Regions from separate parts of the Micromonospora sp. NPDC000207 genome, predicted to be linked through region 1. Evidence: riboswitches for the same ligand, from Rfam matches in the RefSeq annotation. Region 1 holds a riboswitch; each other region holds the start of a gene.
The links. A riboswitch is a leader RNA that binds a small molecule or an ion and turns the genes downstream of it on or off. The one in region 1 is predicted to bind cobalamin.

Region 1 (5,774 bases):
ATCCCCGTGGTGGTGATCGCGGCGACCCTCACCGAGGCCCGGACGGGATTGGCCCGACTCGCCCTCGCCGCCGCCGCCGTCGGCCTGGTCTCGGTGCCGTTCACGCTGATGGGGCTGGCCATCGGATACTCGTTGCCCGCCAAGGCGGCGATCGTCGTGGCGCAGGTCGTCTTCTTCCCGCTGGCCTTCGGCGGAGGGCTGCTCTCCAGTCCCGGTCAGGCCCCCGGCTTCATCGAGGCGATCGCGCCGTACCTGCCGACCCGGGGAGCCGTCGAACTGATGTGGGCGGCGGTCGGCGACTTCCGACCCGAACCACTCTCGCTGGTCATGCTCGGGGTGTGGATCGTCGCCCTCGGCTCACTCGCCGGATGGGCCTACCGACGGGACGAGGGACGCCGGTTCAGCTGAACCGTACGCCCGCCCCATCTGACCGGTTCGGCTGCGCCGGTCGACGCGTCGGTGCCACGATTCGGACGGGGGCGCCCCGTCCGGCGTCACCGGAACCGGTTCGGCGGAGGGGGCAGGCGTGGCGAACGTACCACCGGGTGTGCCCTGCTGGGCCGACCTGGCCACCGCCGACCTGGCCGCAGCGAAGCGGTTCTACACCGAGCTCTTCGGCTGGACCGGTCGGGTCACCCCCCAGCCGGAGGCGGGCGGGTACACCACCTTCCTCCTGGACGGGCTGGCCGCCGCCGGGATCGGCCCCCCGGCCACCCCGGAACAGGTGCCGATCTGGTCCACCTACGTCGCCACCGACGACCCGGAGCTGGTCGCCACCCGGGTCGAGGCGGCCGGCGGACAGGTGGTGGTCCCCCCGTTGCAGATCTTCGACCAGGGGCGGATGGCGGTCTTCGCCGACCCCGCCGGGGCCACGTTCAGCGTCTGGCAGCCGATGGAGATGCGCGGTGCCGAGGTGTTCAACACCCCCGGCGCGATGAGCTGGACCGAACTGGTCACCCCCGACCCGGAGGGCGCGAAGACCTTCTACGAGCTGGTCTTCGGCTGGCAGCCGGAGGACCACTCCACCGACCCCGTCACCTACACCGGTTGGCGGTGCGGGGACCAGGTGGTCGCCGGGATGATGCCGCCGATCGGGGACGGGTTCTCCGCCGGACTGCCCGCGTACTGGTCTGTGTACTTCGCGGTGGCCGACGCGGACGCGGCGGCGGTCCGCGCCACCGAACTGGGCGGTGACGTGCTGGTCCCGCCGATGGACGCCCCCGCCGGTCGGACCGCCGCACTCCGCGACCCCCAAGGCGCCCTCTTCTGGATAGTCACCCTCCGCCCCGGGGGAAGCGCCTCTTTCTGACGCACACGGTCGAGAGGGGTCCCCTTCTCGCCGCCGAGCCCCCGGGCCAGGGGGTGCGGCTCGATCCTGGGGCAGGGGGTGCGGCTCGGTCCTGGGGCAGGGGGTGCGGCTCGGGTCACCGGTGTCGGTTGCGGGGGCGTCGGACGGGGACGACGACGGGGCCGTGCTCGCCCTGGATCACCCGTACGGTGGCCCGGTAGTGCTCGGTCAGCAGCTCCTCGGTGAGCACCTCCCGGGGTGGACCGACCGCCACCACCCGCCCCTGCGCCAACAGCACCAGGCGGTCGGCGTACTCACCGGCGAGGGAGAGGTCGTGCATCGTGGCCAGTACGGTGAGCCCGTGCTCGCGCCGTAGCCTGTCGACCAACTCCAGCACCTCCTGCTGGTGGCCGATGTCCAGGGCGCTCGTCGGCTCGTCGAGCAGCAGCAGGGTGGCGCCCTGAGCCAACGCCCGGGCCAGGAAGACCCGCTGTCGTTCCCCGCCGGAGAGGGTGTCCAACTCCCGGCGTGCGAAGTCGAGCAGGTCGAGTTGGGCGAGGACGTCCCAGGTCGCGGCGAGGTCGGCGGCCGACTCCCGGCCGAGGGCCGGAATGTGGGGGGTCCGGCCCAGCAGGACGTAGTCCAGCACCGCCATGCCGGGTGGTACTGCCGGGGACTGCGCGACGGTGGCCACCGTCCGGGCCCGGTCCCGACGCCGCAAGGCCGCGCTGGGCGTACCGAAGAGGGTGACGGTGTCGGTCACGGGCAGGAGGCCGCCGACGGCGCGCAGCAGGGTGGACTTCCCGGCGCCGTTCGGGCCGATCACGGCGACCCACTCGCCTGCCTCCACAGTGAGGTCGACTCCGGACAGGACAGGCACCCCGCCCAGGTCGACCCGCAGGTCCCGGACCTGGACGGCCGGTCCCGCCGAGGTGGGGAGATGTTCGGTGCTCATACCGTCAGCCGCCGACTGGTCCGCAGGACCAGGACGAAGAACGGGCCACCGAGCAGGGCGGTGACCACCCCGATGGGGATCTCCCCGGGCGCGGCGACGGTCCGGGCGACGACGTCGGTAAGGGTGAGGAAGGCCCCGCCGAAGAGCAGGGAGAGCGGGAGGATCACCCGGTAGCTGGATCCGGCGAGCAGCCGGAGGGCGTGCGGGACGATGATCCCGACGAAGCCGATCAGCCCGGCGGCGGCCACCGCCGCGGCGGTGCCGAGGGAGGCGGCGGCGATCAGCAGGTACCGGGACCGCTGCGGGTGCAGCCCGAGGCTTGTCGCCTCGTCGTCGCCGAGGGAGAGGACGTCGATCTCCCGCCGGTGCAGGAGCACCACCGCCACGGTGATCACGAAGTACGGCAGGACCATCCGGACGTCGCCCCACCCGGCGGTGGCCAGCCGGCCCAGCAACCACGAGTAGACCTGCTGGATGCTGTCGGCGTTGCGTTGCAGCAGGTAGGTCTGGCCGGCGGAGAGGAACGCGGAGACCGCCACCCCGGCCAGGATCAGCGTCACCGGTGACCGGTGGCGGCCCTGTGCCGAACCGAGCAGGTACGTCATCAGGACCGCACCGAGCGCCCCGCCGAACGCGGCCAGGGGGACGGTCACCGGCATCGCGCCGAGGGCCGCGCCCCCGAGGGCGATGACCGTGGTGACCGCCAGTCCCGCACCGGCGGCCACCCCCAGCAGGTACGGGTCGGCCAGCGGGTTGCGGAACACCCCCTGGTAGCAGCCGCCGGCCAGGGCGAGCAGCCCGCCGACGAGAAGACCGAGCACCGCCCGGGGGAGCCGCAGCTCGGTGACGATGGCGATCTCCCGTTCGGAGAGGCCACTGTCGAGGCGTACGCCGGGGATCAGGTTGAGCAGTTCCGCCGCGACGCTGAGCGGGGGAAGGCTGACCGGGCCGAGGGACACCCCGACGACGAGCGCCACGGCGACGGCGACCAGGCCGGCGACCAACCAGCCCGGCCGCAACCCGGCCGGCGCGCCGCCGGGTCGGGCGGGCACGCCGGACCGGGTCGTCGCACCGGGCCGGTGGGTCATGTCGGAGTGGAGGGTCAGGCCGGGACCTTGGCGACCGCGTCCACGATCGCCCGCAGCAGGTCGACCACGCGCGGACCCCAGCGCGAGGCGACGTCGTCGTCGAGGGCGACGATCTGGTTGTTCTTCACGGCGGTCAGCCCGGACCAGCCGCTACGCTCCTTGACCGTCTCCGCCGACTGCTGGCAGCACTTGGTGTCGGCCAGGAAGATGAAGTCCGGGTCGGCCTGGACGATGACCTCCTGGGACAGCTGCGGGTAGCCGCCCTGCTTGCCGTCCGGGTCCGCGGCGTCGGCGATGTTCTCCAGACCCACCTGGCTGTAGAGCGAGCCGATGAAGGTCTTGCTGGTGGCGGAGTAGAGCTCCGGTCCCAGCTCGTGGAAGTAGGTCAGCTTCTCGGCACGCTGCGGCAGGTCAGCGACCAGCTTGGCGATGTCGTCGCGCATCCGCTTGGTGACGTCGGCGGCGCCGTCGGCGTTGCCGGTGAGGGTCCCGAGGTCGGTGATCTGCTGGTACGAGTCGTCCAGAGTGGTCGCCGCCGGGGCCAGGAAGACCGGGATCTTCAGCGTGGTCAGCTGATCCACGATCTTGTTCATGTCGTTGGAGAGGACCACCAGGTCCGGATTCTTCCCGGCGATCGCCTCGGCGTTCGGCTGGAAGCCGGACAGGTCGGTCTTCGGTGCCTCGGCCGGGTGGTTCGACTGGTCGTCGACGGCGGTGACCTGGTCACCGGCCCCGATGGCGAAGAGCATCTCGGTGGCGGTCGCGGAGAGCGAGACGATCCGTTCGGGCCGCGCGTCGAGGGTCAGCTCCCCGACTGTCACCGGGTAGGCGGACCCGTTGCCGGGGCTGGGCGCTGTGGTGGGCTCGTCGGAGTTCTGTGCGCAGCCGGCGAGGGCGAGCGCGACGGCCGCGGTCACCGCCGCGAAGATCCGAGGGGTACGTCTGGACATCGGTGGTGCCTCCTGTCGGCCGAGGAGCCTGGTGCTTCGCCGACAGGGCAGAGGGTGGCCGCCGTCCGCGAGGCGCCCTTCCTCGAGAGCGCGGGTCGCGACCGTGCCGTAGGCGACCTGGCTCGTCCCCGCACGCGGTACGGACGGGGCATCACAGTTGCGGGACAGCTCCGGTTTCACACCGGCTTCGCTGCGGGACGGTCGCTAGCACCGTAGCGCACCTCCGGCCGACTTCGTTACCGCAGGTGGCACCGGGTGACGTGCGCTGCACCACCCCGAAAGGTCGGGAGGGGCCCCTCCGCTGACGAGGGACCCCTCCTCACTCGGTCAGCAGTACTGGGCCTGCTTGCCGATGGCCCGGTACGGGCAGTCGGCGTACTCGCTGAGCAGCAGGACAGCGGTCCGGTTACGCGAGGTCTGGGCCGGGATCACCTCGTCGGGCGGGTAGAAGCCGCCCCCCGAGGCGGAGCCGGGGTACATCTCGAAGGTGTACGCCCAGATCCCGTGCTGCCCCCACATCCAGTCGATGCTGTCCCCGTCGGTGACGTACAGGTCGCTGGACTGTTCCGGGGTGTACCCGTTGGTGGCGGCCATCTGCTGGCCCAGTGTCGCGAAGGTGTTGTACTGGTCGGCCGTCATCCCGGTGGGGGTGTTGGCGGTCGTCCAGCCGAACGGCCAGAGCACCAGCTGGGAGTAGGTGTGGAAGTCGATGTTGGCCTTGATCTGCTGGACCCCGCCGACGACCCGGCTGTTGACGAAGTTGCGCAGGGCTGCGGTCTCCGGCGCGGAGAAGGCCGACGGACCCCGGTAGGTGTCCGAGGCGGGGGATCCGGACGATCCGCCGCAGCAGCCCCACCGGTACGACCAGTTGCGGTTGAGGTCGGTGCCGACGAAGGACGAGCCGCTGTTCGGCTGCCGGTTCTTCCGCCAGGACCGGTACGACCCGGTGGCGATGTCGTACTCGCTGCCGTCGGGGTTGACAGTCGGGACGATCCAGATCTCCCGGGTGTTGACGATGTTGGTGACCCGGGTGTCCGAACCGTACGAGTCGGTGAAGAGGTTCAGCAGGTAGATCGCCATCTCCACGGTGAGGTGCTCGCGGGCGTGCTGCTGGGAGTTGAACAGGATCTCCGGCTCGTTCTCGTCGGTGGCGACGTTGTCGGAGATCTTCACCGCCATCAGGTCCCGACCCTGGTACGACGACCCGATGCTGATCTTGCGGGCGATGGTCGGGTGGTCGGCGACCACCTTGTTCACCACCGCCGTCAACTCCGCGTAGTCGTGGTAGTTGCTGTCGGCGGCCGGGAAGCCCATCGTGCTGAAGTCGTCGCCGTGGTCGTGGCCGTGCTCGCCGGCGGTGGGGACCGCCTCCAACCGGAAGCCCAGCCGGGTGATCTGGGCCGCCTCCGCTCGGGTGGCCGAGACGTGCAGCACCCCGTGCTCGACGAAGTCGATGGCGGCTCCGGTCCCGGCGACGGCGTTGCGGTCGGCGA
Region 2 (5,774 bases), on a different contig from region 1:
CGCGCCGTTCGCGCTCTTCGGCCCGGCCCTCGGTGCCGCCTCGGCGATCCCGGACATGCAGGTCACCGCCGCCCGGACCCTGACCGCCACCGCCCTGGCCGAGGCGGTGGCCGCCGTCGACGCGTCGGCGGTGTTCGCCTCCCCGGCCGCGTTGCGCAACGTTGTCGACACCGGTCCCGCCCTCGACGACCGGCAGCTCGCCGCGTTGGCCGGGGTCACCTCGCTGTTCAGCGCGGGCGCCCCGGTACCGGCCGCCCTGCTGACCCGGATGCGGGAGTTGCTGCCCAAGGCCCAGCCGCACACCCCGTACGGGATGACCGAGGTCCTCCCGGTCACGGACGTCACGCTCGACGAGATCGTCGACGTCGGACCGGGCGACGGGGTCTGCGTCGGTCGGCCGCTGCCCGGGGTGCGGGTGGCGGTCGCCGCCCTGGACCCGGCCGGTGTGCCCGCCGAGGAACCCGACCCGACCCCGGAGGTCACCGGGGAGATCATGGTCGCCGCGGCTCACGTGAAGGACCGCTACGACGCCCTGTGGCTGACCGAGCGGCAGTCCTCCCGTAACCCGGGTTGGCACCGTACCGGCGACGTCGGCCACCTGGACCGCGACGGTCGGCTGTGGGTCCAGGGCCGCCTGGCCCACGTCCTGGTCACCGCCGAGGGCGTGCTCACCCCCGTCGGACTCGAACAGCAGGTCGAGTCGCTGCCAGGGATCGCCCGCGCCGCAGTGGTCGGGGTGGGGCCCAGGGGCGTGGAGCAGGTGGTGGTCGTCGCCGAGACCACGCCCGGGGTACGCCGTGCCGCCCTGGCCGACCCGGAACTGACCGACGCGGTACGCGCTGTCGTCGCCCCACCGGTAGCGGCAGTGCTCGTCGTCCCCGCCCTCCCCACCGACATCCGCCACAACTCGAAGATCGACCGGACCCGACTGAGCCGGTGGGCGCAGCGGGTGCTGGCCGGGGAAGGGTTCGGCGGACTGTGAGGGTCCTCGTCACCGGTGCCAGCGGCATGCTCGGCGGTGCCGTCGCCTCCACTCTCGCCGGTCGGGGCGACACGGTCCGCGTCCTGCAACGCCGCCCCAGCGACCTGCCCGGCGTCGACGAGCGGCGGGGGGACGTCACCGACGCGGCGACGGTCCGCGCGGCCGTCGACGGGGTCGACGCCGTGGTGCACCTGGCCGCGAAGGTGTCGATGACCGGTCGGTGGCAGCAGTTCGAGCAGACGAACATCTGTGGTACGGCGACGGTGCTCGACGCCGCCCGGGCCGCCGGGGTGACCCGGTTCGTGCAGGTCTCCTCCCCGTCGGTGGCCCACCACGGCGTCGGGCTGGTCGGTGCCGGTGCCGACCCGGCCGACCCCCGGCGGGCCCGGGGCCACTACGCCCGGAGCAAGGCCGCCGCGGAACTGCTCGCGCTGGCCGCCGACGGTCCCGACCTCGCCGTGGTGGCGGTCCGTCCGCACCTGGTCTGGGGGCCGGGTGACACCCAACTGGTCGCCCGGATCGTCGAACGGGCCCGGTCCGGGCGGCTCGCCCTCGTCGGGTGGGGCACCGCCCTGATCGACACGACGTACGTGACGAACGCCGCCGAGGCCATCGTCGCCGCCCTGGACCTGGCGCCCGAGGCCGACGTCCGCGGCCGGGCGTTCGTGGTGACCAACGGGGAGCCCCGGACGGTGGCGGAGCTGGTCACCCGGATCTGCGCCGCCGCGGGGGCGCCGCCGCCGAGACTACGGGTGCCGGTGGCCGCCGCGAAGGCCGGTGGTTCCCTCGTGGAACGGGTCTGGTCGCGGCTGCCGCGCACCGACGAGCCCCCGATGACCCGTTTCCTGGCCGAGCAGCTGTCCACAGCGCACTGGTTCGACCAACGCCGGACCCGGGCCGCGTTGCGCTGGACCCCGCAGGTCGGCCTGGACGAGGGGTTCGCCCGGCTGGCCGCCGCCCACAGGTAGGGCACCGGGCGCCACCCGACGCGACCGTCACGAACCGGCGCGGCCTCCCACGCGACCGTCACGAACCGGTGGCGGTCACCAGGCGCAGGGGACGTAGTCCTTGAGGAAACAGCCGTACAGGTCCTCGCCCTGCTCGCCCCGCACGATCGGGTCGTACACCCGGGCCGCGCCGTCGACCAGGTCCAGGGGGGCGTGGAATCCGGCGTCGGCCAGCCGCATCTTCGTCGGGTGGGGCCGCTCGTCGGTGATCCAGCCGGTGTCGACGCTCGTCATCAGGATGCCGTCGGTGAGCATCTCCTGGGCGCTGGTGCGGGTCAGCATGTTCAACGCGGCCTTGGCCATGTTCGTGTGGGGGTGTCCGGGGCCCTTGTAGCCGCGACCGAACTGTCCCTCCATGGCGGAGACGTTCACCACGTACTTGCGGCGGGCCGGCGCGGCGGCCATCGCCGGCCGGAGCCGACTGACCAGGACGAACGGTGCCGTGACGTTGCAGAGCTGCACTTCGAGCAGTTCGACGGGGTCCACCTCGTGCACGCGCTGCACCCAGCTGTTGACCGGGTCGAGGTCCGGCACGAGACCACCGGCGTCGATGGCGGTGGCCGCCGCGATCCGTTCCGGGGAGGCGGATCCGCTCGTCAACGCCAGGGCGGTGAGCGCGTGCGGGGTGAGCGAGACCGGCGGGGGCGACGCGGTCAGGCTGCCGACCGTCTCACCCCGGCCCGGGGTGGCGGCGAAGGTGACCACGTCGGGGAGGGGACCCTCGGGCAGGGCCGCCGCCTCGGCGGCGACGAGGTGGGCGTACGCCTGGGGGCTGCGGCGGACCGTCTGCGCCGCGTTGTTGATCAGGATGTCGAGTGGTCCCTGGGCGCTGACCGAGTCGGCCAGGGCGATCACCTGGGCGGGGTCGCGCAGGTCGATCCCGACGACACGCAGCCGGTGCAGCCAGTCCGCGCTGTCGGGCATCGCGGCGAACCGGCGGACCGCGTCGTGCGGGAAGCGGGTCGTCACGGTGGTGTGCGCGCCGTCGCGCAGCAGCCGCAGTGCGATGTACATGCCGATCTTCGCCCGGCCCCCGGTGAGCAGCGCCCGTCGGCCGGTCAGGTCGGTACGGGCGTCGCGGCGTTCCCGGTTCGTGGCGGCGCAGGTGGGGCAGAGTTGGTGGTAGAAGGCGTCCACCTCGCGGTAGCGCTGCTTGCAGACGTAGCAGCCCCGTGGCTGGTGCAGGACCCCGGCGGTGGTGCCGGTGGTGGGTGAGGCGAGCGGGATGCCCTGGGTCTCGTCGTCGATGCGGCCCGGTGCGCCGGTGGCGGTGGCGGCGGTCACTGCGAGGTCGGCGGTCAGGATCTCCTCCCGGCGTCGCGTCCGCCGCTGCTGCTTGATCGTCTTGTAGAGCCCGGCGGTGGCCCGCTGGACCCGTACCACGTCCGGGTGGTCGGGAGGCAGGTCCGCCAGGTCCTCGATGACGCGCAGGCAGGTCTCCAGCCGGCTCTGGTCGATGCCGTCCGGGCCGCCGTCGAGGGTGTTGTCCGCTGTCATGCCGCTGATGTCCCGATCCCGTCCCTGCGCCGGGGCTGTCCGGCCCACCCGTGAAGTCCGACCCGAAACTGTACGCACCACACGGGCGGTGCCGCACCCCGCCTCCGTCCACCAGCCCGGCCCCGCCGGGTGGCATCGACGGGGACCGGTGCCGCCCGCCCCCCGCAGGTCCCCACGACTTAGGTCAGCCTTCGCTGAGTTTGGTCACTCCGTTCGGCATCTGATTAGGTATGCCTAACCTAACTTCATGCCGGAGGAAGTCTGATGACGTCGACACCCCTAGCCCACGGCGACCTCCTCGACGAGGTCGTCATCACCACCGAGGCCGACGTCGACGCGCTCACCGAGGTCTACCACCGGGTCCACGCCGAGGACCTCCACCTCCTCGATCACAGCACCCCGTCGGCGAGCGACCGGATCCGGTGGACGGTCGAGGCCGACGGCTTCGAGGGGGCACTCGGCTATGTCGCCGGTGAACTCGTCGGGGCGGTGCTGGGCTGTCCACTGCCGCCGGAGACGCTGTGGTGGCGCGACCTGACCTCGGTCACCGACACCGCCCTCACCGCCGAGTGGCCGAACCGGACCTTCGCCGTGTGCGAGGCGTTCGTCCTGCCCGAGTTCCGTCGCCACCGCCTGGGTGTCCGGATGACGACCGACCTGCTGGACCGCCGTGGTGAGGAGCGGGTCACCCTCGCCGTCACCGAGACCAACACCCGGGTCTGGCACGCGCTGCAACGCCTGCGCTTCCAGCACGTCGGCGACCTCGTTCCCTTCCCGGGCTGGCGGTCACACCGGATGCTGGTACGGTCCCTACCGCTGTCCGCCTCCCGGTGACAGGCCGGGCCGCCGCGACGGATGTCGCATTGACATCCGCTGCTGCGGCAGACGAGACTGACGCGACAACTGCACACCTGCGCGTACGTGCGGGGGAAGTCCGGTCGAAGTCCGGCGCTGGCCCGCAACGGTAGGCCACCGAGGAGGGACCTCCTCGGTGACGAGCCCGAATACCCGCCGTGCCCGCGATGTTCCCGCTCCTCACCCGTCGTGGCCCACGGGTCGGAGGCCGACCGGCTCTGCCCCGCGCAGGCCGGGCCGGGTTTCGACGTCCGCCGGGCCGGAAAGGCGCGTCCGATGGTCGCCCGCCCGAGCCGGCACCGCCTGCTCACCCTGCCCAGCGCGGTGCTCACCGCCTTCACCCTCACCCTCGGCGTCGCCGCGCCCGCCGGTGCCGCGCCCGCAGCGCCCCCCGCCGACGTGGCAGCCGTCCAGGCCGTGGCCCCCCGCCCGGCCGCCGCCGCCGGCTGGCTGGCACGCCAACTCGTCGACGGGGAACGCTTCGAGGCGGTCTTCGGTGGTGTCGCCTACCCCGACGCGGGGCTGACCCTCGACGCCGTCCTCGCGTTCGCCGCCGCCGGGGTCGCCGACGACTACGGCGCGGACGCCCTGGACTGGGTCACCCGGGCGGACATCCGCGACGGGTACCTCGGCGACGGGGGCACCGAGGCCTACGTCGGTGCCACCGCCAAGCTCGCCCTCACCGTCGCCGTACGCGGCGACGACCCCACCGACGTGGGTGGAGTGGACCTGGTCAGCCGGTTGCAGTCGCTCCAGGCGACCGACGGCCGGTTCAGCGACCGGTCCGCGTACGGCGACTACAGCAACACCTTCAGCCAGTCCTTCGCCATCCTCGCCCTGACCCGTACCCCGCAGGGCGCACCGGGCACCGCCGCCCAGTGGCTGGCCGGGATCCGGTGTGCCGACGGCGGCTACCCGGTGGTGGCCGCCCAGGCGACCTGTGTCTCCGACGTGGACGCCACCGCCCTGGCCGTGCAGGCGCTGCGCGCCGCCGGTCGGTCCGCCGACGCCACCGCCGGTCTGCACTGGCTGCTGTCGGTCCAACGCACCGACGGAAGCTTCCCCAACGCCGACGGGCTGTCCAACGCCAACAGCACCGGCCTGGCCGCGCAGGCCCTCCGCGACGGCGGTCGGCCGCTGGCCTGGCTGCGGGCCCGGATCCACCTCGCCGGGCTCCAGGTCGGCTGCTCCGGGACCCCCACCGACCGGGGGGCGATCGACTTCGACGGCGGCTCCTTCGACCCGGCCACCGCCGTCCGGGCCACCACCCAGGCCGTCCTCGGCCTGACCGGCACCGGGTACGCCCACCTGTCCACCACCACCGCGACGCCGGGCGCACCCAGCCTGCCCTGCCTCTGACCCTCGAAGGAGCCCACATGTCCAGTGCCCTCTCCACCACCCGCAGGCGACTGGCCGGTCTGATCGCCGCAGCC
Region 3 (5,774 bases), on a different contig from region 1:
AGGTCGGAGTGCAGGTCCACCTCCTCCACGGTCCAGGTGTTCTTGATCGCGTCGCGGTACCTGTCGAAGAAGTGCGGGTAGCGCATGGGCCGGAGGGTGAGGTTCATCCCGGGGTCGAGCAGCATGTGCGTGGTCCTCGTGGCGTCGGGGTCGCGTGGCACGGCGGCGGGTGTCGCGGAGACCGTCACTGGCACGCCTCGCAGGACTCCGGGTTCTCCAGGGAGCAGGCCAGGGCCTCCGCCTCGGCGGCGCTGGGCAGCACTGCCACCAACGACGCGGAGGCGGCAGCCGCTGCCGAACCGGCCAGGACGGCGGGCGCGACGGCCGTCGAACCGGCGGCGACGGTGGCCTGCTGGATCCGGGTCGCCGGACGCGACCGCAGGTAGTAGGTGGTCTTCAGTCCCGACTTCCAGGCGTAGCGGTACATCGAGGAGAGCTTGCCGATGGTGGGCGCGGCCAGGAAGAGGTTCAGCGACTGCGACTGGTCGATGAAGGGCGAGCGGGCGGCAGCCAGGTCGATCAGCGCCCGCTGCGGCAGCTCCCAGGCGGTTCGGAACAGCTCCCGTACGTCCGCCGGCAGCTCCGACACCCCCTGGACCGACCCGTCGGCCCGGCGGATCTCGGTACGGATCCGGTCGGTCCACAACCCCCGCGCCTTCAGCTCCCGAACCAGGGCGGTGTTGATCTGGAGGAACTCACCGGACAGGGTCTCCCGCTTGAACAGGTTGGACACCTGCGGCTCGATGCACTCGTAGCACCCGGCGATGGCGGCGATGGTGGCGGTCGGGGCGATCGCCACCAGCAGCGAGTTGCGCAGACCGGACGCGGCGACCCGCTCGCGCAGCGCCGACCACCTGTCGGTCTGGACGCCGGTGACCCCCCACAGGTCCGGTTGCAGCTGTCCCCGGGCGGCCCGGGTCTCGGCGAAGGCCGGGTGCGGGCCGAAGCGCTCGGCCAGTCCGGCCGAGGTCTCCAGGGCGGTGAGGTACAGCTCCTCACCGATCCGGGTGGACAGTTCCTTGGCCTCCGGCGAGTCGAAGGGCAGCCGCAGGGCGAAGAAGACGTCCTGCAGGCCCATCATGCCCAGCCCCACCGGACGCCAGCGGGGGTTGCTCGCCGCCGCCTGGGGAGTCGGGTAGTAGTTGATGTCGATGACCCGGTCCAGGAAGGTGACGGCGGTCCGCACCGTGGCGCGCAGCTTCGCCCAGTCCAGGTCCCCGTCGGCGAGGTGGGCGGCGAGGTTGACCGAGCCGAGGTTGCAGACGGCGGTCTCGGAGTCGCTGGACACCTCGATGATCTCGGTGCACAGGTTGGACAGGTGCACGACGTTGCCGGGCTCGGCGGTCTGGTTGCACAGCCGGTTCGAGGCGTCCTTGAACGTCATCCACCCGTTGCCGGTCTGGGCCAGGGTCCGCATCATCTTGCCGTACAGCTCCCGGGCGGGCAGCTGACGCACGTAGCGGCCCTCGGCCTCGGCGGCCCGGTACGCGGCCTCGAACTCCGCCCCCCACAGGTCGGACAGGCCGGGGACCTCGTCCGGGTCGAACAGCGACCAGATCCCGTCGTCCTCGACCCGGCGCATGAACTCGTCCGGGATCCAGTTGGCCAGGTTCAGGTTGTGGGTCCGACGGGCGTCCTCGCCGGTGTTGTCCCGCAGCTGCAGGAACTCCTCGATGTCGGGGTGCCACGGCTCCAGGTAGACGCAGGCCGCGCCCTTGCGCCGGCCGCCCTGGTTGACCGCCGCGACGCTGGCGTCCAGGGTGCGCAGCCACGGCACGATCCCGTTGGAGCGGCCGTTGGTGCCCCGGATCAGCGCGCCCCGGGAGCGGACCCGGGAGAACCCGATGCCGATGCCACCGGCGAACTTCGACAGGTTCGCGACCTGGGCGTAGCGCTGGTAGATGGAGTCGAGTTCGTCACGCGGAGAGTCGACCAGGTAGCAGGAGGACATCTGGGTGTGCGCGGTGCCGGAGTTGAACAGCGTCGGTGAGCTGGGCAGGTAGGCCAGGCTCGACATGAGTCGGTAGAACTCGACGGCCTCCCCCGGCTCCTGGGACAGCCCGCAGGCCACCCGCAGCAACCAGTACTGCGGGGTCTCCACCACCTGCCGGCCGGTCGGGTGGCGGAGCAGGTAGCGGTCGTACACGGTGCGCAGTCCGAAGTACTCGAAGCGCAGGTCACCGGCGTCGTCGACGGCCGCGTCGAGGACGTCGGCGTGGGTGGCGACGAACCGCGCCGTGTCGTCGCCGATCAGGCCGAGGGTGTGGCCGTGGGCGACGGCCTGACTGAAGGTCGCCAGCCCCTGCCCCCGGACCTCCGTGCCGACCTCGGCGGCCAGCAGCCGGGCGGCGAGCCGGGAGTACTGCGGTTCGGTGCCGATCAGCTCGGCCGCGGTCTGCACCACGAGGCGGTCGACCTCGTCGCTGCTCGCGCCGTCGTAGAGGCCCTCGACGGTACGGGTGGCCACCCGCATCGGGTCGACGTCGGTCAGGTCGGCGGCCCACCGGCGTACCGAGTGGGCGATCTGGCCGGCGTCGACCAGGTCGACGGCGCCGTCACGGGTGCGGACCCGGACCCGTCGTGGCCCGGACGGGTCGGACTCGCCGACGGCGGCGGCCGGGAACATCTCGGTGACTGTCACCACTGACTCCTCGCGAGTTCGAGACCGGAGGGTCCGACAGCAGCACGGGACGGACACCGGCGGACGCACGCCGGTGTCGACGCGGGCTCGCGAGGGCGTCGGCCGTCCCACGCGGCCTCGGACCGCCGCCCACCCACTGCGGGGTACGCGGCGCGCTGGCAGGTCTTCGGACTCGCGGGCCTGGCCGGGATCACCGGTCTCCTACTGGCCGTCGCTTCCCAGGCCGGTGTCGGCCCAGTGCTGATGACGGCGGTCGTTCCCACTCACCGCTGCGGGGCAGTCCCGGATTCCCACCGGGTTCCCTCTTGCCTCGTCCGCTCGGGATGAACGGCCGAACCAGCTGCGCTCGACACCATATATAGGGAGCGCAGCATTGTCACACCCAACATGTCGGGTCCGGGCGTGTCGAGGTCGTCGCAGGGCTGCGGCGAAGCGGAGTGGCCACCCCGGCGGAGGCTCGGATCATCGCAAGCGCCGGGGTGGCCGGGTGTGTCGTCCGGCAGCGTCCACACCGAACGGCATCCCCCCTCATGAATACCGCCACAGGGAGGCTGTTGCAACCTATGTGCAGTAGCGGCCCGAGGGGTCGGGCGGACAGCCGGCTGCGGCACGGAACTCGTCCGGGTCGACCTCCTCCGCCCCGTCCGGGTCGACGAGGTCGGCGGAGGCGAGGTCGAGGTGCGCCACCAGGTCGTCGCCGTGGAGTGCGTCGGGGGTGAGCCACCCGAGCAGGGCGGCGCGGGCGCGCACCCGGTCACCGGTCCGGCCGGTACCCAGCTCGGCGAACTCCACCCGGGCCGGCACCTCCCCGACGTCGACGAGGTGCCGGGCCAGACCGGCCGCCGCCGGGAGGGTGAGCCGGAGCCCACCGGCCTGCGTCACGGCGTGTCGGGCGAACAGCTCGGCCCGGTGGTGCGGGGTGTGCAGGGTCAGCGAGTCGGCGCGGGCCAGCAGCGCGTGCAGCCGCACTGCCGGGGTGTCGACGATCGCCGGGGATTGCTGGATCTTGCCCAACTCCACCACCTCCGATTAGGTTAGGCTTACCTTAGTTGAGAGGTGATGATGAACCAGTCCCGCCCGAAGATCAAGCGGTCCCGCCGACTCGGTATCCCGCTGACCCCCAAGTGCGTGCAGTACTTCGAACGCCGCCCGTACCCGCCCGGAGTGCACGGCCGGGCCGCCCGCAGGACAGAGAGCAACTACAAGGTCCGGCTGCTCGAAAAGCAGCGCCTGCGGGCCCAGTACGACCTGCGCGAGGGGCAACTGCGGCGGGCGTTCGACAGGGCGGTACGCCGGCCCGGCAAGACCGGCGAGGAGCTGGTCGTCGACCTGGAGTGCCGCCTCGACGCCCTCGTCCTGCGGGCCGGCTTCGCCCGGACCATCTACGCGGCCCGCCAGCTCGTCACCCACCGTCACGTCACCGTCAACGGTCGACGGGTGGACCGCCCCTCGGCCCGGCTGCAGCCGGAGGACCGGATCGGGGTGGTGGAGTCCAGCCGGACCAAGGCCCCGTTCCTCGTCGCCGCCGCCGGGGCGCACGCTCCGCAACGGACCGCCCCGTACCTGGACGTCGACCTGTCCGGGCTCACCGCGCGGCTGATCCGGCTCCCGCAACGCGCCGAGGTGCCGGTGATCTGCGACGAGCAGCTCGTCGTCGAGCACTACTCGCGCTGACCGGTCCCCCGGTCGAACACCACTCGCCCCGGCCCCCGGCTGAGGCGACCGATCGTGCTGGTCCCCGACCAAGGCGACCAGGCCGGACGACCCGGCCCCTTGCCGGGGGCGGGGTCGTCCGGCACGACGGGGATCAGGAGGCGGTGGGTGCCCCCGTCCGCGCCCGGCGGGACCTGAGGAGACCGACGACCACGTCGACGACGAGGAACCCGAGCAGGCTCACCCCGAGCAGGGGCAGAGCCAGGCCGACAGCGATGCTCACCGGGACCCCGACCAGGATCAGCCAGGTGGGAGCGGAGTCCCAGGCGCCCCGGGCCGGCGCCGCACCGACGAGCGCCCGGCGACCGTCCTTGGTGGGGCGACGCTGCCACCACATCCGGTATCCCCAGAAGGTGACGCAGAGCAGACCGACGGCGAGCGCGGCCAGGACGATCTGGTTGGCCACCCCGAACAGGACGCCCATGTGCACGAGGATCCCCCAGGAGGTCAGCTTCGCCAGCACCGGCCAGTCGGCGTGGTCGACCCGGTCGGTGACGGTCCCGGCGGACGGGTCGACGGCGACCACGTCGGAGCGGGTCGGCCAGACCTGGTCGACCTGGCCGACCCGCCAGGCCGAGGTCGCCTCGGCCGGCGGGGTCACCGTCACCGGCCCGGACAGGCCCGCGTCCCGGGCGACCCCCAGCACCGTGTCGGCGTCGGCCGGGTCCACCTCGACGGCGACGGGAGCGGCACCGTGGTGTCCACCGGAGACCGCCGGGGCACCGGTGAGCGAGGTCGACACCTGCGGGGTGCGAGCGTCCAGGACGTCCAACGCCGACCCGAAGTTCCCACCCGCATACCGCGACCAGGTCAACCCGGTGGCGGACAGGACGAGCAACCCGGCCAGCAACCACACCCCGACGGCCGCGTGCCAGCCCCGGGTACGGCGTACCCCCTTGCGGGCCTTCAGGTCGGGCACCAGGAACCGCCGCCCACGGCTGCGACGCCACCACAGGACCACGCCGCCGAGCGCGACGACCCAGAGCCAGCTCGCCGCCAACTCCGAGTAGTGCCGACCGAGGTCGCCGAGGTGCAGGTTGCGGTGCAGGTCGTCGATCCAGGTGGTCACCGGGGTCGACCCGAACCAGGTGACCAACTGACCGCGCACCACAGCGGTGTACGGGTCGACGTACACGGTGTGCGACTTCTCTCCCAGTTCCGGCAGGGAGAACACCACCTCCGTGGTGCGGTCCGGCGCGGCCGGGGTGGTGACCGAGGTCAGCGTGCCGTCCGGGTGGGCGGCGCGGGCGGCGGCGATCTGCTCGGCGAGCGGCCGGGGCTGGTCACCGACGGCGTCCACGAACAGCTCCTGGCGGTAGACCACCGCGTCCAGCTGCGGTACGACCGTGTACAACAGCCCGGTCAACGCCGCCACCACGATGAAGGGGGCGACCAGCACCCCGGCGTAGAAGTGCAGCCG

Region 2: linked by a shared signal. The riboswitch ahead of ABT336_RS25575 (prenyltransferase/squalene oxidase repeat-containing protein) and the one ahead of ABT336_RS00860 (ABC transporter substrate-binding protein) in region 1 are both predicted to bind cobalamin.
Region 3: linked by a shared signal. The riboswitch ahead of ABT336_RS09415 (ribonucleoside-diphosphate reductase subunit alpha) and the one ahead of ABT336_RS00860 (ABC transporter substrate-binding protein) in region 1 are both predicted to bind cobalamin.

What each region holds. Positions count from the first base shown of each region.
Region 1 covers NZ_JBEPEQ010000001.1:150,893-156,666, forward strand. The annotation lists gene ABT336_RS00840 (ABC transporter permease) at 1-408, shown strand, start outside; gene ABT336_RS00845 (VOC family protein) at 527-1,309, shown strand; gene ABT336_RS00850 (ABC transporter ATP-binding protein) at 1,425-2,243, opposite strand; gene ABT336_RS00855 (FecCD family ABC transporter permease) at 2,240-3,331, opposite strand; gene ABT336_RS00860 (ABC transporter substrate-binding protein) at 3,346-4,281, opposite strand; cobalamin riboswitch at 4,376-4,521, opposite strand; partial or broken gene ABT336_RS00865 (M14 family metallopeptidase) at 4,612-5,774, opposite strand, start outside.
Region 2 covers NZ_JBEPEQ010000162.1:3,776-9,549, reverse strand. The annotation lists partial or broken gene ABT336_RS25595 (AMP-binding protein) at 1-982, shown strand, start outside; gene ABT336_RS25590 (NAD-dependent epimerase/dehydratase family protein) at 979-1,950, shown strand; gene ABT336_RS25585 (SDR family NAD(P)-dependent oxidoreductase) at 2,026-3,486, opposite strand; gene ABT336_RS25580 (GNAT family N-acetyltransferase) at 3,751-4,320, shown strand; cobalamin riboswitch at 4,349-4,516, shown strand; gene ABT336_RS25575 (prenyltransferase/squalene oxidase repeat-containing protein) at 4,531-5,700, shown strand; gene ABT336_RS25570 (SCO2322-related protein) at 5,718-5,774, shown strand, end outside.
Region 3 covers NZ_JBEPEQ010000027.1:9,715-15,488, reverse strand. The annotation lists gene ABT336_RS09420 (ribonucleotide-diphosphate reductase subunit beta) at 1-125, opposite strand, end outside; gene ABT336_RS09415 (ribonucleoside-diphosphate reductase subunit alpha) at 185-2,626, opposite strand; cobalamin riboswitch at 2,782-2,997, opposite strand; gene ABT336_RS09410 (hypothetical protein) at 3,203-3,664, opposite strand; gene rpsD (30S ribosomal protein S4) at 3,704-4,315, shown strand; gene ABT336_RS09400 (PepSY-associated TM helix domain-containing protein) at 4,449-5,774, opposite strand, start outside.